Regions from separate parts of the Antribacter sp. NEAU-D49 genome, predicted to be linked through region 2. Evidence: predicted binding sites of a transcription regulator. Region 2 holds the regulator's gene; the other holds the start of a gene.

Region 1 (14,653 bases), on a different contig from region 2:
ACGCCGCACGGACGGCCGTCATGACAGAGTCGCGCCGCTGGGCGTCGTCCAGCATGGGGTCCACCAGGAACTGCGAGCCCAGGTTCGACGTGAGCACCAGGATGGTGCTGCGGAAGTCGACGGTGCGGCCCTGACCGTCGGTGAGGCGGCCGTCGTCGAGGACCTGGAGCAGCAGGTCGAAGACCTCCGGGTGGGCCTTCTCGACCTCGTCCAGCAGGATCACCGAGTAGGGCCTGCGCCGCACCGCCTCCGTGAGCTGGCCGCCCTCCTCGTAACCCACGTACCCCGGGGGCGCACCGACGAGCCGCGCCACCGAGTGCTTCTCCCCGTACTCGGACATGTCGATCCGGACCATCGCACGCTCGTCGTCGAACAGGAAGTCGGCGAGCGCCTTGGCGAGCTCGGTCTTGCCGACGCCCGTAGGGCCGAGGAACAGGAACGAACCCGTGGGCCGGTCGGGATCGGCGACGCCCGCCCGGGCCCGCCGCACGGCGTCGGACACCGCGCGGACCGCGGCCCTCTGACCGATGAGCCGCTCCCCGAGGACGTCTTCCATGCGGAGGAGCTTCTCGGACTCGCCCTGCAGCAGGCGGCCTGCGGGGATGCCGGTCCAGGCCGAGACCACCTCGGCGATCTCGTCGGCGCCCACCTTGTCGGCGATCATGGGCGCCTCGGCGGGCGCGTCGCCGTCCTCACGGCTCGCCTCGGCACGCTCCGCCTCCGCGAGCTGCTTCTCGACGTCCGGGATCTCGCCGTACTGCAGCCGGGCCGCACCTTCGAGGTCTCCTTCGCGGAGCTTGCGGTCGGCCTCGGTGCGCAGCTCGTCGAGCCGCGCGCGCAGGTCGCCCACGCGGTTGTGGCCGGCTTTCTCGGCCTCCCAGCGTGCGGTGAGGGACGAGAGGGCCTCGCGCCGGTCCGCAAGATCGGCCCGCAGCCGCTCGAGCCGTTCCTTCGACGCGGCGTCGTCCGACTCGCTGAGGACCACCTCCTCCATCTCAAGGCGTGTGACGGCGCGCTGCAGCTCGTCGATCTCCACGGGCGAGGAGTCGAGCTCCATGCGAAGCCGGGACGCAGCCTCGTCCACGAGGTCGATCGCCTTGTCGGGGAGCTGGCGGCCGCTGATGTAGCGGTCGGAGAGCGCCGCGGCGGCCACGAGCGCCGAGTCGGCGATGGTCACCTTGTGGTGGGCCTCGTAGCGCTCCTTGAGCCCGCGCAGGATCGCGACGGTGTCCTCGACGGACGGCTCGCCCACGAAGACCTGCTGGAACCGGCGCTCCAGGGCGGGGTCCTTCTCGATGTGCTGCCGGTACTCGTCGAGGGTGGTAGCGCCCACGAGCCGCAGCTCGCCGCGCGCGAGCATGGGCTTGAGCATGTTGCCCGCGTCCATGGCGCCCTCGGAGCCCGCTCCCGCGCCGACGACAGTGTGGAGCTCGTCGATGAACGTGACGATCTCGCCGTCGGAGTCGGTGATCTCCTGGAGCACCGCCTTGAGGCGCTCCTCGAACTCGCCGCGGTACTTGGCGCCGGCGACCATGCTCGCCAGGTCGAGGGCGACGAGGCGCTTGCCCTTGAGGGACTCCGGCACGTCGCCCGCGACGATGCGCTGGGCGAGGCCCTCGACGACCGCCGTCTTGCCCACGCCCGGCTCGCCGATGAGGACCGGGTTGTTCTTGGTGCGGCGCGACAGGACCTGGACGACACGGCGGATCTCCGCGTCGCGGCCGATCACCGGGTCGAGCCTGCCGTCTCGCGCGCGCTGCGTGAGGTCCGTGCCGTACTGCTCGAGGGCCTTGTAGGTGCCCTCGGGGTTGGGGCTCGTGACCCGGCCGGAGCCGCGGACGGCGGGCAGCGCCGAGCGCAGCGCGTCAGCCGTGGCGCCCTCGGCCGCGAGGATCTGGGCGGCCGGCGACTGGCCTGCGGCGATGCCGATGAGCAGGTGCTCGGTCGACACGTACTCGTCGCCGAGGCTCTGCGCCTCCTTGCCCGCGAGGTCGAGGACCGTGGCCATCGCGCGGCTGGCGCTCGGCTGCGCCGTGCTGGTGCCGCTCACGCTGGGCAGGGCGACCAGGGCGGCGCGGGCCTTCTGGCCCACAGCCTGCGTGCCGGCCCCGACGGCCTCCAGCAGCCCGACGGCGACGCCGCCCTGCTGGGCGAGCAGGCTCGCGAGCAGGTGGACCGGCTCGAGCTGCGGGTTGCCGGCGGCGGACGCCGACTGGATGGCGTCTCCGATCGCCTCCTGCGACCTGGTCGTGAACTTGGTGTCCATGGCACCTCCGAAGTACTGGGTGATTCCACTGGGGGCAACCTCGCCAAAGTTGAGTCTATTCCACTCAACTTCGGGTTGGCGACCCGGCCCCGCGCGCGCCGGCGTCGCTGTGGCAGGATCCCCGCATGCCTCTGGAACGGATCGCCCTCATCTCCGACGTCCACGGCAACCTCACGGCGCTCGAGGCCGTTCTTGACGACATCGCGGCCCGCGGGATCCGCCGGGTCCTCAACCTCGGCGACTACGTCGGCAAGGGCCCGCGGGGCAGCGAGGTCACCGACCGCTGCCAGGAGGTGTGCGAGGTGAACATCCGGGGCAACTGGGACGACTTCCTCCCAGGGATGCCCGACGACGCGGAGCCCGAGATGATCTGGTGGCGCGACGAGCTGCGACCGGACCAGCACGAGTGGCTGCGCACGCTGCCCCTCAGCCACGACCTCGTCCTGAGCGGGCGCCGCGTCCGGCTGTTCCACGCGTCCGCGGCGAGCGTCCACACCCGTGTGCACTTCCACCACACACCGGAGCAGTTCGCCGGCATGTTCGCCGCCACCGACCTCACCGGGCCGGGACCGGAGCCCACGATGGTGGGCTACGGCGACATCCACGACGTCTACATCGAGGTGGACGGCGGCCGCACGCTCTTCAACGTGGGCAGCGTCGGCAACCCGCTCGACGAGCCCGTGCCCGCCTACGTGATCCTGGAGGGCGTCCCCGACTCCCCGGATCCCGCGCCGTTCGGCCTCCAGGTGGTCCGGGTCCCGTACGACGTGGATGCCGAGGTTGCCGTGGCGCACCGGCTCGGCATGCCGCAGGCCGACGTCTGGGAGGTCGAGCTCCGCACCGCCGTCTACCGCGGGCGGCAGAAGCCCGGCATGCTTGCCACGTGACCCGTACCCGCCGCAGCGCCGCAGCCGGGGTGCTCGCAGCCGCACTCACCCTGCTGCTGTCGGGCTGTATCCGGGCCGACGTCGACGTCACGCTCAACCCTGACGACACCGCCGGCTCGACGCTCGTCATCGCCGTCGAGGACGAGTTCGCGCAGAGCACGGGGCGTGACGCCAAGGACGTGCTGAAGGACGCGCTCCGCGGCAAGGGCGACCCGGAGCGGGGCGCCGAGCGCACCGAGGAGTACCGCGAGGGCGGATACACGGGCACCCGCTACGTCTACCCGGTCGCGCCGCTGGCGGCCCTGCCCGAGTCGGCGGGTCTGCCCGTGACCGTCGTGCGCGACGGGGACGACTACGTGGTCGACGCGACGGTCGACCTCACCGAGGAGGCCCTGAACATCCGCGGCGTCCGCGCCGAGGACGTGCTGACGGTGACGCTGAGCGTGACGTTCCCGGGCCCCGTGGCCGAGTCCGACGGCGCGCTGACGGGCACCACCGTCACCTGGACCCCGCCCGTCGGCGAGGTCTCCACGATCCACGCGCGAGGGTCGGCCGTGGACCCCGCCTCGATCGTGCCGACGCCGTCCCCGACCGAGGCGGGCGCCGCGCCCGGGGCGAGCGGGACGTCGTCGGGCGTGCCGGACTGGCTGGCGCCGCTGATCGCTGCGGGCGGCCTCGTGATCCTGCTGCTCGTCGGGGTGGTGGTGTGGCAGGCGCTGCGGGTGCGCCCGTCCGCGGGCGCCCCACCCCGCGGTCACGCGCCTCCGGCCGCGTCGCCCTACCCGGGCCAGTACCCTGGCGCGCACGGCCAGGAGCACACGACCCTGCAGTATCCACGGCCTCCGCACCCGCAGGGACCGCAGGACCCCCACCGGCCACCGAGCTTCCCGCCCGGCGCGTGATCGCGAGAGGACCCGCATGACCGCATGGCACGACGACGTGCTCGGCCCCGACTTCCAGGCGCGCAGCCTTCCGCTCCCGGACGCGGGGGCCGACGACGTCACGGCCACCCTGGTCCGGCACGTCGCCTCGACGACCGGCCCCGATGACGGGCCGGGCTCCGCGGCGGCTTCCGGTGCGGAGCCGGGCTCCGCCGAGGAGTCCCGCTCCGGCCGGCCCGCCGTCCTGTACGTGCACGGGTTCGTCGACTACTTCTTCCACCGGCACGTCGCCGAGGCCTTCGCGGCGCGCGGCTACCCGTTCTACGCGGTGGACCTGCGGGGATACGGCCGGTCCCTGCGCGAGGGCGGTGACCCGAACTACGTGCGCGACGTCGCTGTCCACGCGCTCGACCTGGACGCCGCGACGGCTGCGGTGCGGGCCGAGGGGCACGACCGGGTCGTGGTACTGGCGCACTCCATGGGTGGTCTTGTCGCGTCACTGTGGGCGAGCACGCGCCCTGGCAAGGTGGAGGCGCTGATCCTCAACTCGCCGTGGCTCGACCTCAACGAAGGGTGGCACCACCGGGTCGTGACCACCCGGCTGCTGCACGTGCTGGGCCCGGTCGCCCCGCGGCTCCCGCTCGGCGCGCTCGGCGAGAGCTACGGACGCGCCCTCCACGCGGAGTGGAAGTACGACCTGGCGTGGAAGCCCTATGCCGGCTTCCCCGTGCGGGCGGCGTGGCTGCACTCGATCCGGCGGGCGCACGCCCGGGTGGCGCGCGGCCTGGATGTCACATGCCCGGTGCTCGTGTGCGCCTCCGACCGGACCACGACCGGCAAGCGCTGGCACGAGGAGCTGCTCACCACCGACAGCGTCCTCGACGTGCGGCACATCCTGCAGCGGGCTCCCCGGCTCGGGAAGTCGGTGGACGTGGTCACGATCGCCGGGGGCGCCCACGACCTCGCGCTCTCGCCGGAGCCAGCGCGCCAGACGTTCCTCACGACCGCCCTGGACTGGCTCGACGCGCACGTCTGACGGGCCAGCCGTCCGCCTCGAGAACGTCATCAGGTATCGCCCGGACGCCGGTGGCGATACCTGATGACGTTCTCGGAGCAGACCTCGAGCCGGCGGGCCGGTGCGGCGCCCTACCGCAGGTCGCGCAGGTAGGCCGCAGCTCCGCCGTAGCCTGCCGTGCGGCGCTCGTCGAGCGTCGCGATGATGAGGAGCACCCCGCCGGCCGCGGCCAGCGTGAGCATCCACGGCACCGCCGAGATCTGCGTGCCCAGCTGGGTGAGGAAGACCACCAGGATCTCGATCGGCAGCACCCACACCCCCACCAGGAACGGTGCGGCGAGGCGGGCGCGGCTGCCCACGAGGACCGCCGCCAGCGCCACGCCGATCACCAGCACCGCACGCCAGGTCAGCGGGTCGGTGTAGGTGGCGAGGACCGACGGGCCCAGCAGTGCCAGGAGGCCCGGAGCCAGCAGCGCCCAGGAACCCGTGCGGCCCAGGGGCCAGGTCCCCCGCCCGCGCTGCCCGACGTCGGCCGCGACCGGGGCCGGGCTCGCGTCGCCGGCGGCCACGCGGTCCGAGGCCGCCCGGTCCGAGGCCGCCCGGTCCGAGGCCGCCGCTCGTGCCGCGAGGTATCCAGCGAGCGCCAGACCGACGCCGAGCGGGACCGAGAAGACCTCGACCCGGAGGTCGCGTGGAGACCACGCGGCGATCGCCACGGCGAGCGCACAGGCCCAGACGAACCACGGCGGAGCGCCGATCCCGCCCGGCGTCTGAGGGTCGTCGCCGGAAGCGAGCAACCGGCGCACCGTCGCCACCAGCAGGATCAGCAGTGCCACCTCGACGACCCAGAGCACGATGATGGCGCCCCAGGACTCCCGGACGTTCACGACCGCGCCCGCAGTGCCCAGCAGCAGGGCGGGGGCGAGGCCCCACCGGGCGAGGGTGCCGGCCTGACGCCCGTCGACGAGGGGCCGGGTCAGGAGCGCCGCGGTGGCGGCGAGCCCCGCCGCGGCGACCGACCAGGCGAGCCCGACGGCGAACGCCTCGCTGGTCCGCAGGATCGTGCCGCCCAGCACGAGTACCGGGCTGTCAGCCACGTGCAGGGCCTCGACGGTGCCGGCCACACCGGTCAGGGCCGCGGCGGGGAGCAGACTCAGCGTCGCGGCGCGGGTCCACCCGCCATCGACGAGGGGCCTACGGCGCAGCAGCGCTGTGACCAGCAGGAGGGCCGCGCCGGCTCCGACCAGCACGAAGGCCCGCAGCGACCCGGCGCCCTGCGCCACCAGGTGGACCACGAGGCTGGGCACGAGCGCGAGAGCGAGCCCGACCCGGGCGAGGCGCCACGAGGTGGTCGCGGCGGCGGCCGAGCGCCGGCCGGTGCCGGCAGCGGCGGACGCGTCGGTGCCCTCGGAGACGGAGCCCTCGGTCGCGACCACGAGCCTCTTCACCGCCCGGCGGGCGAGCAGCGCCCCGACCACGATCGCGCCGACCGCGGGCGGCAGGGTGTAGGCCTCGACGAGCCGCACCCCGGCGTCGGCCAGGGCCGTCCAGACGGCCGCCGTCACCAGGAGCGCGGAGAGCCAGGTGGCACGCCGGCGGTCGGGCTCGCGAGCGACCACGCCGGCGCCCGCGGCGAGGAGGAGCAGGACCGCGACGGCGATGTCGGGCCCGGCGGCAGGTCGCGCGTAGGCGAGCCCGACCGTGAGGGCACCCGTGACGACCGCGCTCCCCTCCAGCACCCACCGGAGTCGCGGGACGAGGGATGCGGTCACCCGGGCGGAGACATGCTCGGCCACCCTCGGCGCACCGCCCGCGGTGATCGCGACGAGGGTCGCGACGACGGGCAGCACCACCGGAGAGCCGCTGGTCTGCAGCAGCATCGCACCGGCGCTGACCACGCCCACCGAGGCGGTGGGCAGGACCAGGGCCGCAGCCCAGACGCGGACGGACGGGACCAGGCCCCGACGGGGCGTCAGCACCAGCACCACCTCGAGGGCCAGCATCGCCACCGCAGCGCCGGCGGACCACCAGGTGCGCTCCGACGCCACGGTGACCACACCGATGACGAACGGCACCGAGGTCACGCCCAGGACCGCCAGCCACTCGCCGGGCCGCACCCGGCCCCAGAGGGTCACCAGGAGGGCACCGAACGAGGCAGCCGCCGAGACGGTGCAGGCGATCGCGACACCGTCGAGCCCCAGCCAGCCGAGCCACTGCATGAGGACCCACAGGACGTACGCGTACGCGCCGCCGACGAGCCAGGGATGCACCGGGCGGGGGACCGACGCCCGGGCAGCCAGCAGCAGCCCGGCGACGACGACGCCGCCCACGATCCCCGTGACCCGCCACGACCAGGAGCTCACCATGGTCAAGCTCAGGGCGAGGAAGGCGCCGGCGACCGCGGCGACCCGCCAGAACCGGACCTCCTGCGCGGTCATCGCCCGCCCGCCCAGGCGGCGAGCGAGCCCCGTCGCCCGCACCAGTACTCGCAGGGTGGCCTGGACAAGGCCGACGATCCCCTGGGACCAGGGCGCGCACCGGGCGGGGTCGGCGGTCGCCGCCAGCAGGAGCGCCGCCAGGAGCGCCACCAGGATCCCCGAGGTGAGCGCGAGGAGCCTGCCGTCGAGAGCGAGGGCGACCACCAGGGTGAGCGTGGCCCACGGTGCCACCACCCGTGCGATCGCGCTCAGCGGTCCTGGCACACCGAGCCGCGCCGCGAGCAGCGTGACGACCACGAGCGTGGCGTGGCCCAGGTGGGCCCAGACCTCGACCGACCCGATCCGCGACCCGTGCTCCGCGAGCGGCCCGCCGTGCGGCGCCCACCCCGGGGTGCCCCCGAGCACGGATCCCAGGGCCTCCATCGCCAGACCGGCGTGCAGGACCAGCGCCGGCACCGCCGCCACCGCGGTGATGGACCAGGCGCCGAGGAGCAGGTCACCGGCGGCCCGTGCCCGAGGCGCCCGCACCCGCAGGACCGCGACGGAGACCGCCGCGAGCAGCAGCAGCACCGCGCCCGCGCCCAGCGGGAACCAGCCGACCGCGGGGTCACCCGGAACCGCACCGAGCAGACCTCCGCTCACCGCCCCGACGGATCCGCCCACGAAGGCCCAGGCCCGCTCGCCGGTGACACGCCACAGCAGCCCGGCCACCACCGCGGACAGTCCGAGGAACACCGCGGGGCCGCTCATACCGGGCAAGGAGCCCACCGGGCCGACCACGAACCCGAAAGCCAGCGCCAGGGCGTAGGCGAGCCCTCGGACGACGGTCAGGATCGTCCGCTCCGGGCGGAGCGCGCTGTCGACGCGAGGACCGGACGTGCGGACCAGGAGCCGCGCCGCCGCAGTCGCCAGGGCGACGAGGACGAACCCGGAGCCCATCACCCATCCGACCGTATGGTCGGCGACCAGGGCGCCCGCGACCAGGGCGGGCGTCACGGGGAGCGCCAGGACGCCTGTCGAGACCCACGACCGCACTCCGGCGGCGTGGCCCGCGGTGGCCGCGACGGTTCCGACAGCGGCCCAGGCGATCGCCGAGGCCCACTGCGGGGCGACCATGCCCACCACCTCGGCCTGGGGCGTAACGGCGACCACCACGAGCGCGGCGGGGAAGCCAGCGGCCCGCACCCAGCGGAGCACCGCGGCCTCGGGCCGCATCGGCGCGTCGAGCCGCGCACCAGCCCAGGTCGCGACGCGCCCTGCCCCATACGCCACCAGAGCCGTGCCGACGAACGCGGTGGTCCAGGTGGGCAGCGGCAGGAGGAGCGCGGACAGGCCCGCGGCGAGCAGGACCGGTACGAGCGGAGCGCCCAGCAGCGCAGCGGTGACCCAGGACCGTACCCGGAGGCGGTGGCCGAGCAGGCACAGCACGGTGACCACTACCGCGAGCAGGATCCCGCGGGCCAGCGCGGGCTCCACCCCGGACAGCAGGCCCGCCTGCAGGGCGAGCTCGACGTCCACCCAGGTGAGGACGACGGCGAGCGCCGCGACCGCCTCGCCCGACGACCGGAGCCCGGCGCGACGCATGAGGGCCGCCACCGCCAGCGCGCCGACGGTGACGCCCGTGGTGACGACGGCTCGCAGCGTCAGCTGGTCGGCGAGGGTGAAGAAGACGAAGACCACGGCGGCGACGGCCAGGAGCCCCGCGCCAGCCCCGGCGAGGATGGGCTGGAGGCCCACGGTCGAGCGGGCCGGGACCGGCGGAGCGGAGGCCGGGAAGGGAACGGCGCCCGTGCCCCGGTCGGCCGGCACGGAGCCCGGGCTACCGAGGCGGCCCGGCACGGCGGTCGCCGCGGGGTTCTGCACGGCGGCCGGTGCAGCGCCGCGCGCGCCCGCCGCCGCACCGGGACGCAACGGCGTCGGCGCGCCCACGACCGGCGCACCGGCGGGCACGGGCGGCGCACCGGCGGCGTCCGCGACCATCGCTCCCCCGAACCGGTCGGCGACGCGTGATGCCTGCTCCGCCCAGGCCCGTCCCGGGACCGACCGTGCCCAGGCTGCGGCCTCAGGCTGCTCGGCGCGGAGCCGGTCGAGAGCCACCTGCCGGCGTTCGAGAGCAGCGGCCGCCTCCTGGGACAGCCGCGCGATCTGATGCGCCTCGGGGCCGCCGAGGTCGAGCGAGCAGTGCCCGCATCGCGGCGACGGCAGCCGCGCACCGCACGCGGGGCAGTCGGCGGTGTCGGGCAGGCGGGCGAGCGCGACGTCGACCCAGGGCTCTCTCATGGCCGTCATCCTGGCCGACCCTGGAGGTCTCCTGGACGTTGTCCACAGGGCGAGTTTTGTGAAGGTCCCGGGCCGGGGGCCTGACCGTCGTGTCCGAAAGCCGCTAGCACCGCCCGCTCCGCCGGGCGAGGATGGCGGCATGGACACGCACTTCTCCGAGCGCTACCGCGCCATCGCCGCGCGCGACGAGCGCTTCGACGGCCAGTTCTTCACGGCCGTGCGGTCCACCGGCATCTACTGCCGGCCCTCCTGCCCGGCCCGCACGCCCAAGGCCGAGAACGTCACCTTCTATCTGACCAGCGCAGCCGCCCACGAGGCGGGCTTCCGCGCCTGCAAGCGCTGCCTGCCCGAGGCCGCTCCGGGCACGCCCGAGTGGAACCTGCGACGGGACCTGGCCGGCCGGGTGATGCGGCTGGTGGCCGACGGCGTCGTGGACCGGGAGGGCGTCGACGGCCTCGCCGTCCGCCTGGGCTACAGCACCCGGCACATCCACCGGCTGGTCGCGAGCGAGCTCGGCGCCGGGCCGCTGGCCCTGGCCCGCGCGCAGCGGGCGCAGACAGCCCGGGCACTGCTCGTCGGGACCGCCCTGCCCGTGGCCGACGTCGCCTTCGCGGCCGGGTTCGGCTCGATCCGGCAGTTCAACGACACGGTGGCCGAGGTGTTCGCCACCACCCCGTCGGAGCTGCGCGCGCGGGCCCGCAGGACCGCGGCCGGGGTCGGTCGCACGTCGCCCGGTCGGCCGGAACCGGCGCCGCGACAGGCGACCGACGCGGGACTCAGCGCCGACGCGTCCCCGCAGCCGGTGCGGATCGACCTCACGCTCCCGTTCAGGGAGCCGTTCGACGCGCGAGGCGTCCTGGAGTTCCTCGCCGTCCGCGCCCTCGAAGGCGTGGAGACCGCCGACCTGTCCGGCCCCGACCTGCGGTACGCGCGCACCGTCTCGCTCCCGCACGGGCCGGGCGCGTTCGAGGTGACCTACCGGCCGCAGCCCGGCACAGCCCGGACCCGGCCCCGGCTCGACCTCCACCTGGAGGTGACGCACCTGACCGACGTACCGGTCGCCGTCGCCCGGGTCCGCCGCCTGCTCGACCTCGACGCCGACCCCGCGGCCGTCGACGCGTCGCTCGCCGCCGATCCCGTCCTGGCCCCGCTCGTGGCCGCAACCCCGGGGATCCGCGTGCCCGGCGCCGTGGACCCCCACGAGCTCGTGGTCCGAGCGATCGTGGGCCAGCAGATCAGCGTCGCCGCCGCCCGCACCCACCTGACGCGCCTGGCGGCGGCCGCCGGCACGCCCTGGTCAGCGGGCATCCCGGGCCTCACCACCCTCTTCCCGACACCCGACCAGGTGGCCGACGCCGCCCCGGAGCACCTCCGCCTGCCCGCCCGGAACGTGCGCACGGTGGTCGACACCGCCCGCGCCCTGGCCTCGGGCGAGCTCGCCGTCAGCGTCGGGGACGACGCCGACGAGCTCCGGGCGGCACTCGTCGCGCGGTCCGGGATCGGACCGTGGACCGCCGGGTACGTGGCGCTGCGCGTCCTGGGCGACCCCGACGTGCTGCTCGACCGCGACGTCGCCCTCCTCGCGGGCGCCCGCTCCCTGGGGCTGCTCCAGCCGCCCGACCGGACCGGGTCCGCCGGCCGCGCCCAGGAGTTCCGCGCCCTCCAGGCGCGAGGCGCGGCGTGGGCACCGTGGCGCTCGTACGCCGCGATGCACCTCTGGCGCGCAGCCGCACCCTCGCCCTCCGAAGCCTCAGCAACCACCAGGAGCCCCCGATGACCGCCCTGACCACCTCGCTCACCACCCCGGACGGCCCGTTCAGCGTCATCGTGGACGACGTCGCGGTCCTCGCCGCCGGCTGGACCGACGACGTCGCGTCCCTCGTCGCCCTCGTGCACCCCACCCTGCGGCCCGTGGAGGTGCGGGACCCCCGCACGGCGGCGGCGACGTCGTCGGGCGGCCTCGCCCGCGCGATGCTCGACGACGCGGCCAAGGCCGTCGAGGCCTACTACGCCGGTGACCTGGCGGCCCCCGGCCGCGTGCCGGTGCGCCAGGCGAGCGGCCCGTACCGGACGCACGCGTGGGACGTGCTCCGCGAGGTCAGGCCGGGCGAGCGGATCACCTACAGCGAGTATGCGGTCCGGACCGGCCGGCCCGCCGCCGTGCGGGCCGCCGCAGGGGCGTGCGCGATGAACGCGGCGGCGCTGTTCGTGCCGTGCCACCGGATCCTGAGGACGGACGGCACGCTCGGGGGCTTCCGCTACGGGTTGCCGGTCAAGGAGCGTCTGCTGGCGCGGGAGCTCCTCTGAGTTGTCAGAAGCTCACCGGCACAGATGCCGGTGAGCTTCTGACAACTCAGGATCGAAGAAGCGTCAGCCCTTGACCGAGCCCGCCAGCAGGCCGCGGACGAAGTACCGCTGCAGGCCGAGGAACACGATCAGCGGGACGACCATCGAGATGAACGCACCCGCCGACAGCACGTGCCAGTCGCCGCCGCGCGAGCCGGCCATCTCGGCCACGCGGACCGTGAGCGGGAACGTCTGCGGACCGCCCATGACGAGGGCGACGAGCAGGTCGTTCCAGACCCAGAGGAACTGGAAGATCCCGAACGCCGCGATGGCCGGGGTAAGCAGCGGCATCATCACCTGGAAGAAGATCTTCACATGGCCGGCGCCGTCGACACGTGCCGCCTCGACGAGCGAGGCGGGGATGTCCTTCATGAAGTTGTGCAGGAGGAAGATCGCCAGCGGCAGGGCGAAGGCCGAGTGCGACAGCCAGATCGTCCAGAAGGACCCGTTGACCCCCCAGTCCACGAAGAGTGACAGCAGCGGGATCAGCGTGATCTGGATCGGCACGATCTGGAGCGCGAAGACCGCCACGAACAGGATGTCCCTGCCCTTGAAGTCGATCCAGGCGAAGCCGTAGGCCGCGAGCAGCGCGATGGTGATCGGGATGACCACCGCCGGCAGCGTGATGACGAACGAGTTCACGAAGAAGCTGACCAGGTTGGTCGAGCTGCCGAACAGCGCGGCCTCGTAGTTGCGGACGGACAGCACGGGCTCTCCGGCGATCGCGTCACCGAAGACCGTCCACCAGCCGCTGCGCCGGATGTCCAGCTCCGGACGGACGGACGTCACGAGCAGGCCGAACGTCGGGATCGTCCACAGGATCGCGATGATCAGGGCGAGCGCGCTCGCCCACGGGTTGCTCAGCCGCGCCTTCGCCTTCCGGGCCCGGTCGCTGACGCGCGACGACGCCTTGGTGGTCCCGCGCGCGTCCGTCACGGCCGCGTCGCCCGCCGTGGCGGCGGCTCCTGCTGCCTGGGTGCTCATCGGACCTCCTCAGCGAGACGCATCTGGCGCACGTTGTAGACGATGATCGGGATCACGATGACGAACAGCAGCACGGCCAGTGCGGCACCGAAGCCCGCGTTGTTCTGCCGGAAGCTCTGCTCGTAGAACTCGTTCGCCACGATCGAGGTGCCGTACCGGCCGGCGGTCATGGTGCGGACGATGTCGAAGGATTTCAGCGTGGTCATAGCGATGGTCGTCAGGACCACCACCAGGGCCGGCCGGATGCTCGGGATCGTGATGCGCCAGAACATGCCGAACCCGCTGAGCCCGTCCAGGCGAGCGGCCTCGACGATGTCGTCGGGGATGGCCCGGATCGATGCCGAGAGCAGCGTCATCGCGAAGCCCGTCTGGATCCAGATGAGCACGATCATCAGCAGGAAGTTGTTCAGCGGGCGCTGCAGCAGGAACTGGATCGGCTCGCCGCCGAGCCACACGATGGTCTGGTTGAGCAGACCGGTCTGCTGCACCGAGCCCTGGTTGGGCTTGTACTCATAGACGAACTTCCAGATGATCGACGCGCCCACCATGGAGATCGCCATCGGCAGGAACACGAGCGCCTTGGCGAACTTCTCGTAGCGGCTCTTGTCCACCACCACCGCGTACACGAGGCCGAGGAACGTCGCCGCGGCGGGCGCGACGAGCACCCACAGGGCCGTGGTGCCGAGGACGAGCAGGAACTGCGGCTCGGTGAACGCTCGGACGTAGTTGTCGAGCCCCACGAACTCCGAGCCGTTCCTGTTGAACAACGACTTCCGGATCGTGTCGAGCCCGGGGTAGAGCAGCCCGATGGCGAGCATCGCCAGCGCCGGTCCGACAAAACCGGCCGTGACCAGCCACTTCGGTGCGTTCTTCGGACGGTCCACGATGAAGAGGATCAGTCCCATCACCACCACGAACAGCACCATGGCGACCAGCATGATCAAGAACTTGTGCCCAGGGTCGTCCCCGGCGTAGATGAACCAGTCCATGGATCCTCCGATCCTTGCCGAACCTGTCGTCGTCGACCGGCCCGATCCCAGCGTAGGACGACGGAGGCGCGGGACCCAGGGTCCCGCGCCTCCGCGCGTCGCTCAGGACCGAGCCGGGCGTGTCACTGCGGCCAGGAGCTCTCGATCTGGTCCGTGACCTCCTGCGAGGAGAGGTCGGACGCGAACCACTCGGTGATGCCCGCCCAGAAGGAACCGGCACCCACCTCGCTCGGCATCAGGTCGGAGCCGTCGAACCGGGCGACGGTCGCCGGGTCGGCGAGGACCTCGGCGGACGCCTTGTCGAAGTCCGTGGCGAGGTTCTCGGGGTCGAGACCGTAGTTGGCGCTCACCCAGCCGCCGTTCGGCGTGACCTTGGCCTTGGTGTTGGCCCAGTCGGCGCTCGAGAGGTAGGTCTGGAAGGCCTGCACCTCGGGACGGTCGCTGAACGCGCCGATGAACTCGCCGGCCACGAGGGTCGGCTTCTCGTCGGTGGTCTGCGCCGGCAGGTAGAACGCGAAGACGTCGCCGTCCTCGGCCACGGTCGTGCCCTCGGGCCACTGCGTCTGG
Region 2 (14,390 bases):
GAGTGGAGTGGGCTCAACTTTGGCCCCGCGGGCTTGCGTCCGCGGGCGCCGCGACCTAAGTTGAGTGAAGAAGACTCAACCTGTCGTACGGAGGCAGAGAACCATGGCACGAGCAGTCGGCATCGACCTCGGCACCACCAACTCGGTGGTCGCCGTCCTGGAGGGCGGCGAGCCCACCGTCATCGCCAACGCGGAGGGCTCGCGGACCACCCCGTCGGTGGTCGCGTTCTCCAAGACCGGCGAGGTCCTGGTGGGCGAGGTCGCCAAGCGTCAGGCGGTCACCAACGTCGACCGCACCATCTCCTCGGTCAAGCGCCACATGGGCACGGACTGGAACACGGAGATCGACGACAAGAAGTACACCCCGCAGGAGATCTCCGCCCGGATCCTGGGCAAGCTCAAGCGTGACGCGGAGGAGTACCTGGGCGAGCCGGTCACCGACGCGGTGATCACGGTCCCGGCGTACTTCAACGACGCCGAGCGTCAGGCCACCAAGGACGCCGGGCAGATCGCCGGTCTCAACGTCCTCCGCATCGTCAACGAGCCCACGGCCGCCGCCCTGGCGTACGGCCTGGACAAGGGCAAGGAGGACGAGCTCATCCTCGTCTTCGACCTGGGTGGCGGCACGTTCGACGTCTCGCTGCTCGAGGTGGGCAAGGACGAGGACAACTTCTCGACCATCCAGGTGCGCGCCACCTCGGGTGACAACCGCCTCGGTGGTGACGACTGGGACAACCGCGTCGTCGAGTACCTCATCAAGCAGGTGAAGAACTCGTCCGGCGTGGACCTCTCCAAGGACAAGATCGCGCTGCAGCGTCTGCGCGAGGCCGCGGAGCAGGCCAAGAAGGAGCTCTCGTCCGCGACGAGCACCAGCATCTCGATGCAGTACCTGTCGATGAGCGAGAACGGCCCCATCCACCTGGACGAGAAGCTCACCCGGGCTCAGTTCCAGCAGATGACCCAGGACCTGCTCGACCGCACCAAGGCGCCGTTCCACAACGTCATCCGTGACGCGGGCATCTCGGTGTCTGACATCGACCACGTGGTGCTCGTGGGCGGTTCCACCCGTATGCCCGCCGTGACCGAGGTCGTCAAGGAGCTCACGGGTGGCCGGGAGCCCAACAAGGGCGTGAACCCGGACGAGGTCGTCGCGGTGGGCGCGGCGCTCCAGGCCGGCGTCATCAAGGGCGACCGCAAGGACGTCCTCCTGATCGACGTCACCCCCCTCTCGCTCGGCATCGAGACCAAGGGCGGCGTGATGACCAAGCTCATCGAGCGCAACACCGCCATCCCGACCAAGCGCAGCGAGATTTTCTCCACGGCGGAGGACAACCAGCCGTCCGTGGCGATCCAGGTCTTCCAGGGTGAGCGCGAGTTCACGCGCGACAACAAGCCGCTGGGCACCTTCGAGCTGACCGGCATCGCCCCGGCTCCCCGAGGCATGCCCCAGATCGAGGTCACCTTCGACATCGACGCGAACGGCATCGTCCACGTGTCGGCGAAGGACCGCGGCACGGGCAAGGAGCAGTCGATGACCATCACGGGTGGCTCCGCCATCCCGAAGGAGGACATCGACCGCATGATCAAGGACGCCGAGGCGCACGCGGCGGAGGACAAGAAGCGTCGCGAGGAGGCGGAGACCCGCAACCAGGCCGAGGCGTTCGCGTACTCCATGGAGAAGCAGATCGCGGACAACCGCGACAAGCTCCCGGCTGACGTGGTCACCGAGGTCGAGGCCGACATCGCGGGCGTGAAGTCCGCGCTCGAGGGCGAGGACGCCGACGCTGTGAAGACCGCGTACGAGAAGCTCGGCGCGTCGTCGCAGAAGATCGGCCAGGCGCTCTACGCCTCGGCGGATGCCCAGCCGGAGGCTGCCGCAGCGGGCGGCCCCACGGCCAGCGCCCAGTCGGCGCCCTCGGACGAGGACGTCGTGGATGCCGAGATCGTCGACGACGAGGACGACCGCAAGTGACGGACAACAACCCGCAGGGAACCCCCGAGCCTGAGGGCTCGGAGGACCGTCCCTTCCACTTCATCGACAAGCGCAAGGTGAACCCTGAGACGGGCGCGCCGGCTGCGTCGGAGTCCGGCGCGCAGTCCGGCACCCCGGACGAGGGTTCCGGCGACCCGCTCGACGCGCTCGACTTCGAGCCGTCGGCCGAGGCGGGCGGCGACGCCGCCCTGCTCGCGGCCAAGGCCGAGGCGGCGGAGCACCTCGACGCGCTGCAGCGTGAGCGGGCGACCTTCGTGAACTACCGCAACCGCGCCCTCCGCGACCAGGAGGCCGCGCGCGACCGGGGTGTCCAGGACGTCCTGGTGGCGTTGCTCCCCGCGCTCGACGATGTCGAGCGGGCTCGCCAGGCTGCGGAGCTGAGCGGCCCCATGGCGGCGATCGCGGAGAAGCTGGACCAGGCGCTCGCCAAGTTCGGCGTGGAGCGGTTCGGCCAGGTAGGTGAGGAGTTCGACCCCACGGTGCACGACGCGCTCATGCACTCCACCGAGGAGGGTGCCACGGCTACCACCGTGAACCTGGTGGTGGAGCCGGGGTACCGGATCGGCGAGAAGGTGGTCCGGGCGGCGCGCGTCGGCGTCGTCGGCCCCGAGTAGCACCTGAGGACCGCGTCGCAGGTCCGGCCTCGAGCAGGCCGGATCCGCGGCGCGGTCCTATCGCGGGATCTCCCGCACACGTTGTCAGCACTGCAGGAGAGGAGGCGTCGTGACCGGGCAGGACTGGATGGAGAAGGACTTCTACGCCGTTCTCGGCGTCGCCAAGGACGCCGACGACGCGACGATCAAGAAGGCGTACCGCAAGCTCGCGCGGCAGCACCACCCGGACCAGAACCAGGGGGACGACGCCGCGGAGTCGAGGTTCAAGGCCATCGGGGAGGCGTACGCCGTCCTCTCCGACCCGGAGCAGCGGCGCCAGTACGACGCGGTCCGTGCGATGGCGGGTGGCGCCCGGTTCTCCGCCGGTCCCGGCGGGGCGGGCGGTACGGCCGGCTTCGAGGACATCTTCGGCTCCATGTTCGGAGGCGGAGCGCCGGGCGGGCCGCGGGTCCGGTACTCACAGACCGGCCCCGGGGCTGCCGGTGCGGGCGGGTTCGAGGACCTCCTCGGCGCGATGTTCGGCGGCGCGGGCCGTCCGCAGGCCGGCTACGGCCCGGGTACAGGCTTCACGGCGCCGCAGAAGGGTGCCGACGTGGTCGCGGAGACCACGTTGCCCTTCCGCGCGGCGGTCGAGGGTTCGACCGTCGAGCTGGTGGTCGATGGTCGCAAGGTCACCACCCGGGTCCCCGCCGGGATCAACGACGGCAAGAAGCTACGCATCCCTGGCAAGGGGCGCCCCGGCCAGGGTGGCGGGCCCGCCGGTGATCTCGTGGTCACCGTGCACGTGGCACCGCACCCCGTCTACTCGCTCGACGGTGTCAACCTGCGCATGACGCTCCCGGTGACGTTCGCGGAGGCCGCCCTCGGCACCACGGTCGAGGTGCCCACGCTGATCGGCGAGAAGGTGCGCCTCAAGGTGCCGGCGGGCACGCCGTCCGGCAGGGTCCTCCGGCTGAAGGGCCGGGGTGTCGCCGCCGCTCGCGAGACCGGCGACCTGCTCGTGACGATCCAGGTGGCCGTGCCGCAGAAGCTCAGCCGCAAGGCACGCGAGGCGCTCGAGACGTTCGCGGCGGAGAGCGACGGCCAGGACGTGCGGGCAGACCTCGCCCAGCGCGCAGCGGAGTGACCGATGATCACCGACGACTCGCCGGTGCTGACGGTCTCGCAGGCCGCCCAGCTCGCGGGCATGCACCCGCAGACCCTCCGGCAGTACGACAGGCTGGGCATCGTCACGCCTCGGCGCACCGTGGGCCGGGGGCGCCGCTACTCGCGGCGTGACGTCGCGCGCCTGCTGCAGGTGCAGCGGCTCGCGCAGGTGGAGGGCATCAACCTCGCGGGGATCAAACGGATCCTGGACCTCGAGGAGCATGTCTCGGTCCTGGAGCACCGGCTGGAGGAGCTGCTCGCGCAGGCCCAGCAGTCGGGCCGGGTCTTTGCCGCAGCCACCAGCGGAGACGTGATCGTCGTGCCGCGTGGCCGCCGGGTGCGGCGTACCGAGGTGCGGATCGACGTCGACCACCGCACCGAGGCGGCGGGCGCCCTGGTCCTGTGGCGGCCCTCTCCGCCGCACAGCTGAATTTCGGCAGGTAATTCTTTCGTTATTCGGCACCGCCTTTACCTGAATTGAGGTAAGGCATTCCTTGCTGTACGAGAACGCGTCCCAGGAATATCGTGGTGGTGTTCCGCAAGGATCGACAGCAAGGAGTGAACCATGAGTGCGCTGATGGAGATGCCCGAGGTCGCCGAGTGCTCGGTCGACGGTTGCGGGTACAACCACGACCACGGATGCCACGCCGGAGCCGTCACGATCGCCGGCCACGTGGGTGACGCCAGCTGCGCCACCTTCATCCCCCTCACGACGAAGGGCGGCCTCGAGAAGGTCATCGCCCACGTGGGCGCGTGCCAGCGGGGCGAGTGCGTGCACAACAGCTCGCTCGAGTGCGGCGCCCCCGCCATCCGCGTCGGCGCAGGACCGGACAGCGCGGACCACGCGGACTGCCTCACGTTCGCGCCGCGCTGACCGCAGCAGGCCCGCACAGCAGCGGCCCACGGGCCGCCCGAAGACTCAGCGCCCCAGCTGGTCCAGCAGCATCAGGGCGTCGTCGTGCGAGTCGGGCAGGCGCTCCACCCAGACCCGGGTGGGGCGCCTGAGCTCTGCGGTGAGCCCGAGCACCTCCGCGTTCTTCTCGACGACGCGGCGCAACGACTGACCGAGCTGCGCGGTCGCAGGCCCTCGCTCGCACAGCACGACGAAGGTGGCGTCGCCGACCGCCGCCATGGGGTGGCCGTCGCCGAAGACCTGCTGCAGGGTGCGCCCGATCGCCGCCGACCGCGCGGACCGTTGCCAGCTGTCCAGGCTCTCCAGGCCCACGTCGAGGACGAGGAGGCAGTGGGTCGAGGTGACGTCCGAGCCGTTCCTCGACGCCACGCCGTAGGTCTCGCGCAGCCGCTCACCGAGGTACTCGTTGGTGGGCAGGCCCGTCGCCGGGTCGTGGCACATCACCTGGAACGGCACGCGCTCGTGCTCCTCGACCCAACCGATCGCCACCGCGCGGATCGCCGTCGCGTCCACCGGGATGCCCACCGTCGTGTAGAGGCAGGCCACGTCGTCCATCGCCTCGGCGATGCCGACCCCCACGCCGGCACGGGCGGATCCGAGCCGCTCGCCTGCGGGCGCCACGGAGCGTCCGTCCGTCAATGCTTCCGCGAACGCGTCGACGGCTGCGTGATACCAGTCGCCCGGCCGCAGCCAGACGCTGGCGAGACTCGCTGCTCGCCAGCGCTCGCGCAGGTCGCTGATGCACGGCTCCGTGCCCTGCTGCGGCTTGCTCATGATGAGAGGACTCCCACGGGAGTACATCATGACGCAGGTTCGGGCAGAGTGGGCCGCAGTTCACCCGATCTCATCCGCTGGATTCACCCTCTACCAATGCTCTGGGCGCCGCCTATAGTCAGGGGCTAGAGTCTGAGTGCCCGGATTACCGGGTCCACCCGCCATCACCGGTCGTCGCCATGGTCGGCGAGGTAGCGAGGAAGACGTGGCAGAAGTCGACAGCGGTGCGGGGGATTCTCCCAGCGACGCAGAGCTCATCCTGAGGGTCCGAGACGGGGACCGGCAGGCTTTTGGCGCGCTCTACAGCCGTCACGTCATGGCGACAAAGCAGGTCGCCCGCTGTCTCGTCGCGCCGTCCGACGTCGAGGAGGTCGTGGCCGACGCCTTCGAGAGCACGTTCCAGACTCTCCTCCGCGGCAAGGGCCCCGACCTCAACTTCCGCGGCTACATCCTCACGGTCGTGCGCAACACGGCCACGTCGCTCGCCCGCGGCGTGCGACGCACCCGTCCCACGGCCGACGACGAGCTGGAGCACGCGCTCGGCCGTCTCGCGTCCGACGAGGATGCCGCCCTGGCGGGCTTCGAGCGCACGGTCGTCTTCCGCGCGTACCTCAAGCTGCCCGAGCGGTACCGCATGGTGCTCCACTACGCGCTCGTCGAGGAGCACCGGCCGGCACAGATCGCCCCGCTGCTCGGTCTGTCCCCCAACGGCGTCTCCGCCCTCCTCTACCGTGCCAAGGAGGCGCTGCGGGCCGGCTACCTGCAGCAGCACCTGTCGCACGCGCCGTCGGCGGCCTGCCGCGAGGTCAACAGCTCCCTCGGGGAGTACGTCCGGGACAGCCTCTCGAAGCGTGAGAATGCCAAGGTGGACGACCACCTCACGGGCTGCGGCACGTGCAGCGCCCTCGTGCTCGAGCTGCACGACGTGGCCCACGGCATGAAGTGCGTCGTCGCGCCGCTGATGCTCGGGGTCGCGGGCCTGGGTCTCGTGGGCGTCGCCCTCCCCATCGGCGGGACGGGCACGGCACTCCTGGTGAAGGCCGGCTCCGCCGCGGCAGTCGCCAAGGCGGGGACGACGACGGCGCTCACCTCCGCGGGGTCCGTCACCTCCGGGAGCGCGGTAGGGACCGGGGCGGTCACGACCGGCGCCGGCGCCGTCGGTGCCGGCGCGGGCACTGTGACCACCACCACCGTGAGCAGCACCGCCGGTGCGACGGTCGCCGGAGGGTCGGTCGGCGCCGGTGCCGCCACCGCGGCGACGACGGCCGCCACCACCGCAGCGACGACCGCCGCAGCGACCACCGGAACCGTCGCCGGTGTTGCCGCGGGCGCCACGGGCGCCCTCACGTCGACCGGCCTGGCCGCGGGCGCCATCACGGCGGCGACGGTCGGTGTCGCGGCCGTGCTCCAGGTGCTCGCCCCGATGGCCCAGGCCGAGCGGTTCAGCCTGGGGCTCTCGATGGGAAGCTCCCTGGTGGCCGTCGAGCCGCGCACGGACGAGCTCGTCGAGGTCCCGGAGATCCTGGACCCCCTGTCAGCCACGAACCTGCTCGTCCCCGTGCCTGTCCCCGAACCGGCCGACCTCGACGTCACGCTCGCCGACTCCGCTGCGAAGCTCCAGGCTCGGGTGCCCCAGGACATCGTCCTCACCCTCGCCAACTCCGGTGGCAGCGACGCGCCCGAGACGTTCGTCCGGCTGACCCTCCCGGAGGGTCTGACGGCGCGGTCCGCCGGGGCGCCGTTCGGTGCGGGCGTCGGCTCACCCGCCGGGACCGCCGCCGCCGGTGGTGCCACCGAGGAGGCCGCAGTCACGGTCGCCGCCGACGGTGTCACCGGCGACCCGGCCGGTGACGTCCCGGGCGACGTGGGCAGCGACGTCGGGGTCATGGGCCCGCCGGTCACCGCCCACCCGTTCGCGTGCGTCCCGGAGGACGACGGCGCGCCGGGTACCACGGTGCTCTGCGACCTCGGTACCGTCGCGGCCGGCACGGCCCGGCGGGTCGTGGTCGGCGTGGAGGCCAGGTCTGGCGGCGTCTACCCGATCTCCGCGGAGGTGTGGGCCGCAGGCCTGAAGCCCGCCGGAGTGAGCTTCGCTGCGGCCCAGGTGGCCTCGTACGGAGCCGAGCTCGCTGCCCACGTGGGGCGGGCCCAGATCGCGAACCCCGGGTCGAGCGTGCTCGACGTGGAGATCGGCAACACCGGCGACCAGACGGCGCCCGCGGGCTGGTCCGTGGTCGTCACCCTGCCCGCCGGCGTGGCTCCCGCTGCGTCCCAGTCCGCCCTGTCGTGCGTGAGCGACGCGGCGACGGCCGCCAACGACTGGCGCTGCTCGCCCCTGTCCCGCAAGGACGGTTCGGCGGGTGCCCTGGTCAAGGACGAGCGACGACGGCTGCCCCTCGCCGTGGTCGCCGACGGGACGGCGCCCCGCACAGCGTCGGGCACCGTGGCCGTCGTGCCCGTGCTGCCGGGCTCCGCCAAGGTGCTCCAGGCGTCCAGCACGATGAACGTGGCGCAGTCGTGGGACGGGGCGGTCCAGGGCGCTGGGCACGTCGAGACGCTGTGCCTCGCCACGGGCGGGGTCGCTACGGCGCAGTCCGCCGTGACGGGCACGTACACCAACCACACCGTCCAGACCGTCGCGGTGACGCTCGAGGCCGGAGGGGCCGCCGTCGCCTCAGCCTCCGCCGTGGGGCCGGGCGAGCAGGTGACGCTCCAGGTGCCCGACGGGCTCCGCGTGCCTGCCGGACCTGCCAGCTATGTGCTCTCCTCCGTCGTGGACGGGCGCACCCACACCACGCGGGTCCCGGCCGGTTCGCACGCCGCACGTGACTGCTACGAGCCCGCCTGGGACGTCGACGCCGTGGCGGCGCCCGTCAACGTGAACGGTTCGGTCGGTGTCCGCGGTGACCTCACCAACCGCACCGACGAGCCGCTGCAGGTCACCATGGTCGTCCCGTCGGGCGGGGCGACGCTCGAGTCGGGCCAGCTGACCGTCGACCCGGGTGCGACGGTGTCCCTGCAGGTGGTCACGGGGGCCACGCAGGTGGACGCCGGGCAGGCGGCCTTCCGGCTCTCGCGCTGGACCGCGGACTCCGACGGTGACCTGCCCACGCACCTCCTGACGGCCGCTGCGACGCCGGTGGCCGACTATGCCGCGGCGACGCTCGCGCCCGCGGCTGGTGCCGCCGAGCGCGTCGGCGAGTGCACGTACGACCCGGAGCGAGACACGTCCCTCCGCACCTTCGCCGTGCCCGTCGACAACACGGGCTCCACCCTGCCGGTGCAGTTCTCGGCCGGTGGCGAGACGCTCCTGGTCCCGGCGGGCGAGAAGGCCACCCTCACGCTCACCGTGCCGTGGGGTACCGACCAGGTGGACGTCACGGCGGACGGCAGGACCCTCAGCACCGCGGACGTGACCTTCCGGTCCTGCGCTCGGGTGGAGTGGCCGGAGTCGTCGCTGACCGTCACGCCGCTGGTCGAGTGCACCGACGGCACCGGCCGGATCGTGGCGGACGTGCACAACACCGGCGCGACCGCGTGGAACGGCCGGATGTACCGCACGTCGCGGTGGTCGACGGGCAGCACGGTCGAGATCCCCGCGGGCGGCGCCGCACGGCTCACGCTGGGCGACGATCTCGCCCCGGCGGGACGTGTGACCGTGCGCCTGAGCCGTGAGCTCGAGGGGCGGGTCCACGCCGTGGAACGCCGCTTCTCGGTCGACCCCGTGGTGTGCCCGCCGCCCGTGCCGCCGACGCCTGAGCCCGTCACCCCGGACCCGGCGCAGACGACCGGGGGCGCCACAGGACAGGGCGGCCAGGCACAAGGGCCCGCCACGCCGGCCACGACGCAGGGCCCGGCCGGCCAGCAGACAACCACGGGCCAGCAGACAACGACGGGCCAGCAGGGCGCCACTCAGCAGGCCACGGCCGAGCAGGCCGCGGGCGGCCGGAGCGAGGAGGCGCAGGCGGACCGGTCCGCCCGGGCCTCCGCGGAGTGCACCGCCGCAGCGGTGGCAGCGCCGTGGGCCTTCCCCGGCCGGTCCGGCGGGTGGACCACCGGCCAGGACCTCTGGTCCTGGGCCGCGGCGGTCTGCCAGACCAAGCCCCAGGGGTAGCTAGACCAGCCCGTAGAGACGGTCGCCGGCGTCGCCCAGCCCGGGCACAATGTAGGCCTTCTCGTTGAGCCGCTCGTCCACGGCCGCGACGACGACCTGCACGTCCACCCGGTCACCCACGGCGCCCTCGAGGAGCTCGAGGCCCTCCGGGGCGGCGAGCAGGCACACGGCGGTCACCTCGCGGGCGCCCCGCTCGAAGACGTAGTCGATGGCCGCCACGAGAGTGCCTCCCGTCGCGAGCATGGGGTCGAGCAGGAACACGTGCCTGCCCGTCAGGTCGTCGGGCAGGCGGTTCGCGTACGTGACGGCCTGGAAGGTCTCCTCGTCGCGCTGCAGCCCCAGGAAACCCACCTCGGCGGTGGGCAGCAGGCGGGTCATGCCGTCGAGCATGCCCAGGCCCGCGCGGAGGATCGGCACCACGAGCGGCGGCGGTGACGAGAGCCGCACCCCCGTCGTGGTCGTGACCGGGGTCCGCACCTCGTGGGGCTCGACGGCGATCTCGCGCGTGGCCTCGTAGGCGAGCAGGGTCACCAGCTCGTCCACGAGCAGGCGGAACGTCGGCGAGGGGGTGGTCTCGTCGCGGAGGACGGTGAGCTTGTGGGCCACCAGCGGGTGGTCGACGACGTTCAGGCGCATGATCTCCACGCTACCGGCTCTCGCCCGCCGAGAGCCGTCCGGAGGCCGCGTCGCTATGGTGATCTGCGTGACCGCACCTTCCGGCAGAGCCACCCGATTCCCGGGCGACACCGTGGCCGAACGCGCCATGACGTGGGCAGACGCGATGGGGCTGGCGCTCGACGAGGCCCGGGGAGCGCTCGGCACGGGTGACGTGCCGGTGGGCGCGGTGGTGCTCGACCGCGAGGGCCGTGTCGTCGGTTCCGGGCGGAACGAGCGCGAGGCCACAGGCGACCCGACCGCGCACGCGGAGGTGCTGGCGCTGCGCGCCGCGGCGCGCGAGACGGGGGAGTGGCGGCTCGAGGGCTGCACGCTCGTGGTCACCCTCGAGCCCTGTGCCATGTGTGCGGGCGCACTGCTCCTCGCCCGCGTGGCGAGGCTGGTCGTGGGCGCGTGGGACCCCAAGGCCGGGGCGACCGGCTCCGTCTGGGACCTCGTGCGCGACCGTCGCGCGCTCCACGAGGTCGAGGTGGTGGGCGGGGTCCGCGAGGCGGAGTGCGGCGCCCTGCTCCGGGAGTTCTTCGAGGCACGCCGGGGCTGACCGAATGCTGGTGTGCAGGTGAACCGTTTTTTGCTAGCGTCTCGTCACCGCCCAGGAAAGGACGATGACGTGCCTGCACCTACCCTTGCCGACTACGCCAGCCAGAGCACCTATTCGGACCCCGGTCCCCATGCCGACCTCGTCGCGGAGGTGCCTGCCGACCCGGCGTCGCTGCGCGCGGTGGCGTGCGACGCCGTCGTCCACTACCGCTCGGGGGCGACCCTCACCGCGGAGCAGGGCGAGGACATCGACCGGCGGTGGCTGGAGTCGATCCTCGGCGCGGCTGTCCAGCGGTCGGGCGCCCTGACGGGGTCGCGCTCCGCGGAGCAGGTGGTCGCAGGCTGCTGCCGGGACCACACCCTGCTGACCATCGGCACGTTCCGGGCGCACAAGGTACCTGCCCGGTCACGCGTGGGCTTCGCCGGCTACTTCGACCCCGGCTTCCACGCCGACCACGTGATCGCGGAGTTCTGGGACGGCGACCGCTGGCGCCGATTCGACCCGGAGCTGGGCCCGGACGACCCGTGGGGCTTCGACCCCGCGGACATCCCCGCCGGCCCGGACGCCCCGTTCCTGACTGCGGCCGAGGTGTGGCTCGCCATCCGTTCGGGCGCGGCGGATCCGGAGACGTTCGGGGTGGCCGGGAACCTGCCCGGGCTTCGCGGGAAGGACTTCGTCCGCGACTACGTGCTCCGCGAGGTGGCGCACCGGCACCGGGACGAGCTGCTGCTCTGGGACTTCTGGGGGCCGATGCTGGGCCTCGAAGGCGTACCGGACCCCCTGAGCGGCACGGTCCGGGAGGAGGCGGAGCGGACCGGGGCCGACCTGAGCGGCTTCCCCGGTACGGAGATCACGTCGGCGGAGTACGACGCGATCGCCGACGAGCTGGCGCACCTCCTCGTCGCGGCGGACGCCGGCGACGACGTGGCGGCGCAGGAGCTGGGCGAGCTCTACTTCGCGGACGCGCGCCTGCGGCCGGGCGAGCGGGTCCTCACCCTGTCGCCGTCGGGCCGTTCCGGTGTGACCGACCTGGCGACGCGGTCGACGGGCTGGCGGAGCAGCCCGGCGGTCTTCGGCTGAGAGCCCCGGGATCGCCGTCAGAGCCGCTCGGCGAGCTCTGTCAGGACGTCGCTGGTGCCGCCGTCGACCTTGACGGTCGCGTGGACGTCACCGCGGGTGAGGCCGCGGTTGACGATCACCACCGGCTTGCCGTCGGCGGCGGCCCGGCGCACGAACCGGAGCCCGCTCATCACGGTGAGCGAGGACCCGGCCACGAGGAGTGCGTCGGCCTCGTCGACCATGGCGAACGCCCGCTCCACCCGTTCGCGCGGCACGTTCTCGCCGAAGTACACGATCTCCGGCTTGAGCACGCCGCCGCAGAACTCGCAGGGGGCGGGGCGAAAGTGCGAGGTGGTCTCGATGACGGCGTCGGCGTCGGGCGCGATCTCGATGTCGGCGACGTCGCCGACCGACTCGAGGAAGCCGGGGTTCAGCGCGTCCAGCCGGGTCGCCAGGTGGGCGCGGGAGACCACCCGGCCGCACTGGAGACAGACCACGCGGTCGTACCGTCCGTGCAGGTCGATGACGGTGCGTGACCCGGCATCCTCGTGCAGCAGGTCCACGTTCTGCGTGATGATGCCGGCGAGGAGACCGCGCTCCTCGAGCCGGACGAGGGCACGGTGGCCCGCGTTGGGCTCCGTGCGGCGCACGTGCTGCCAGCCCACGTGGTTGCGCGCCCAGTAGTGGCGGCGGAAGGCCTCGTCCTGCACGAACTGCTGGTACGTCATGGGGTTGCGCGGCGGCGAGTCGGGGCCGCGGTAGTCCGGGATGCCCGAGTCGGTGGAGATCCCCGCGCCGGTCAGCGCCGTGATCCTCAGCCCTGTCAGCACGCGCACGGCGTCGTCCACGGTGGTGAGGGCGACCTCGACCGGCTCGGGTCGCCAGGTGGACGGACGCGAGGTGGGCTGCACCCGTCGAGCCTACGACGAACCCCTTGACGACCCGATGTACAACGATGGAAACTAGTCCGCGGCGCTCGTGTGAGCGCTAACAGCGCCTCAACGAGGAGGTTTCATGCAGGCATCCCGTAGGTTCCCCTGGCGCCGCGGAGTCCAGGCAGCGCTGACGCTGCTGGTCGCCGCGGCCGTCACGTTCTCCCAGCTCGCCGTCCCGGCGGCGTCCCCGCAGGCGGCGGCAGCGACCATCGACACCAACGCCTGGTACGTGCTGGTCAACCGGCACAGCGGCAAGGCCCTCGAGGTCTCCGGCCTCTCCACGGCCAACAACGCGGGCATCCAGCAGTGGGCCCGCAACGACCACGCCGTGCAGCAGTGGCAGTTCGTCAGCTCGGGCAGCGGCTACTACCGGCTGAAGTCCCGGCACAGCGGCAAGGTCGTCGACGTCGCGAGCCGCTCCACGGCCGACGGCGCCAACGTGGTCCAGTACACCGACTCCAACGCCACGAACCAGCAGTTCAGCGTGCAGGACCCGGCGTCGGGCTACATCCAGCTCATCAACCGCAACAGCGGCAAGTCGCTCGAGGTCTGGGAGTGGTCCACCGCCGACGGCGGCCGCGTCTCCCAGTACTCGGACACCAACACCAACAACCAGCAGTGGCAGCTGGTCAAGGTGGGCGACGTCAGCACGCCCACCACGTACCCCAACCCCGGGCCGGTCTCGGGCGACACCATCGTGCACGACCCCGAGGTGGTGAAGCGGCCGGACGGCACCTACCTGCTCGCCAACACCGGTGAGGGCGTCAACCTCAGGACGTCGACGGACCGCACCACGTGGCGGGCCGCCGGCATGGCGTTCCCGAACGGCATGTCCTGGGTGCACGGCTACACGAACAACAGCAACCACGTCTGGGCCCCGGACATCCACTACGCCAACGGGCGCTACTACATGTACTACTCGGCCTCCACCTTCGGGTCGAACCGCTCGGCGATCTTCCTCGCGACGAGCACCACCGGCGCCGCCGGGAGCTGGACCAACCAGGGCCTGGTCGTCGCGTCGAGCACGTCGGACGACTGGAACGCCATCGACCCCAACCTGGTGATCGACCAGCAGGGTCGCTGGTTCCTGAGCTTCGGCTCCTTCTGGTCGGGCATCAAGATGATCGCCCTCAGCTCGTCGACGGGCCTGCGCTCCGGCACGGCGTTCTACAGCCTCGCCAGCCGCGGCGGCGGCGCCATCGAGGCGCCGACCATCCACTACCGCAACGGGTACTACTACCTCTACGTCTCGTTCGACGCCTGCTGCCAGGGTGCCGCGAGCACGTACCGCGTCATGGTGGGCCGCTCCACCTCGGTGACCGGTCCGTACGTGGACCGCAACGGCACCTCCATGATGTCGGGCGGCGGCACGCAGATCCTCGCCGGCCACGGCTCGGTCCACGGCCCCGGCCACCAGGCGGTCATCACCGACACCGACTCTGACGTGCTCTTCTACCACTACTACGACAACGCGGGTGACCCTCGCCTCGGCATCAACCTGCTCGGCTACGACTCGTCCGGCTGGCCGTACGTGTACTAGCGGCACCAGCAGCACCAGCAGCACCCTGCCCGACGCCGGGGCCGCACCTTCCGTACGAAGGTGCGGCCCCGGCGTCGTCCGGTCGG

What was found. The regulator HspR, encoded in region 2, represses chaperone genes until heat shock. The targets are predictions, from matches to a motif close to AAGTTGAGTCNNNNNGACTCAACTT.
Region 1: clpB (ATP-dependent chaperone ClpB) is a predicted target of HspR. The motif match lies at 2,313-2,337, and genes of this name have one in related genera.

The regions. Positions count from the first base shown of each region.
Region 1 is NZ_JBXTSN010000001.1:298,766-313,418, reverse strand. Features, by position in the region: gene clpB (ATP-dependent chaperone ClpB) at 1-2,266, opposite strand, end outside; gene AC060K_RS01420 (metallophosphoesterase family protein) at 2,392-3,153, shown strand; gene AC060K_RS01415 (LppM family (lipo)protein) at 3,150-4,055, shown strand; gene AC060K_RS01410 (alpha/beta hydrolase) at 4,072-5,070, shown strand; gene AC060K_RS01405 (SCO7613 C-terminal domain-containing membrane protein) at 5,181-9,767, opposite strand; gene AC060K_RS01400 (AlkA N-terminal domain-containing protein) at 9,907-11,544, shown strand; gene AC060K_RS01395 (methylated-DNA--[protein]-cysteine S-methyltransferase) at 11,541-12,074, shown strand; gene AC060K_RS01390 (carbohydrate ABC transporter permease) at 12,138-13,097, opposite strand; gene AC060K_RS01385 (carbohydrate ABC transporter permease) at 13,094-14,086, opposite strand; gene AC060K_RS01380 (ABC transporter substrate-binding protein) at 14,209-14,653, opposite strand, start outside.
Region 2 is NZ_JBXTSN010000026.1:62,589-76,978, forward strand. Features, by position in the region: gene dnaK (molecular chaperone DnaK) at 104-1,972, shown strand; gene grpE (nucleotide exchange factor GrpE) at 1,969-2,607, shown strand; gene AC060K_RS17995 (DnaJ C-terminal domain-containing protein) at 2,717-3,733, shown strand; gene AC060K_RS18000 (heat shock protein transcriptional repressor HspR) at 3,737-4,183, shown strand; gene AC060K_RS18005 (DUF1540 domain-containing protein) at 4,319-4,627, shown strand; gene AC060K_RS18010 (nucleotidyl cyclase domain-containing protein) at 4,673-5,440, opposite strand; gene AC060K_RS18015 (sigma-70 family RNA polymerase sigma factor) at 5,646-9,554, shown strand; gene upp (uracil phosphoribosyltransferase) at 9,555-10,190, opposite strand; gene AC060K_RS18025 (nucleoside deaminase) at 10,318-10,770, shown strand; gene AC060K_RS18030 (transglutaminase domain-containing protein) at 10,840-11,850, shown strand; gene AC060K_RS18035 (Sir2 family NAD-dependent protein deacetylase) at 11,868-12,677, opposite strand; gene AC060K_RS18040 (family 43 glycosylhydrolase) at 12,844-14,304, shown strand.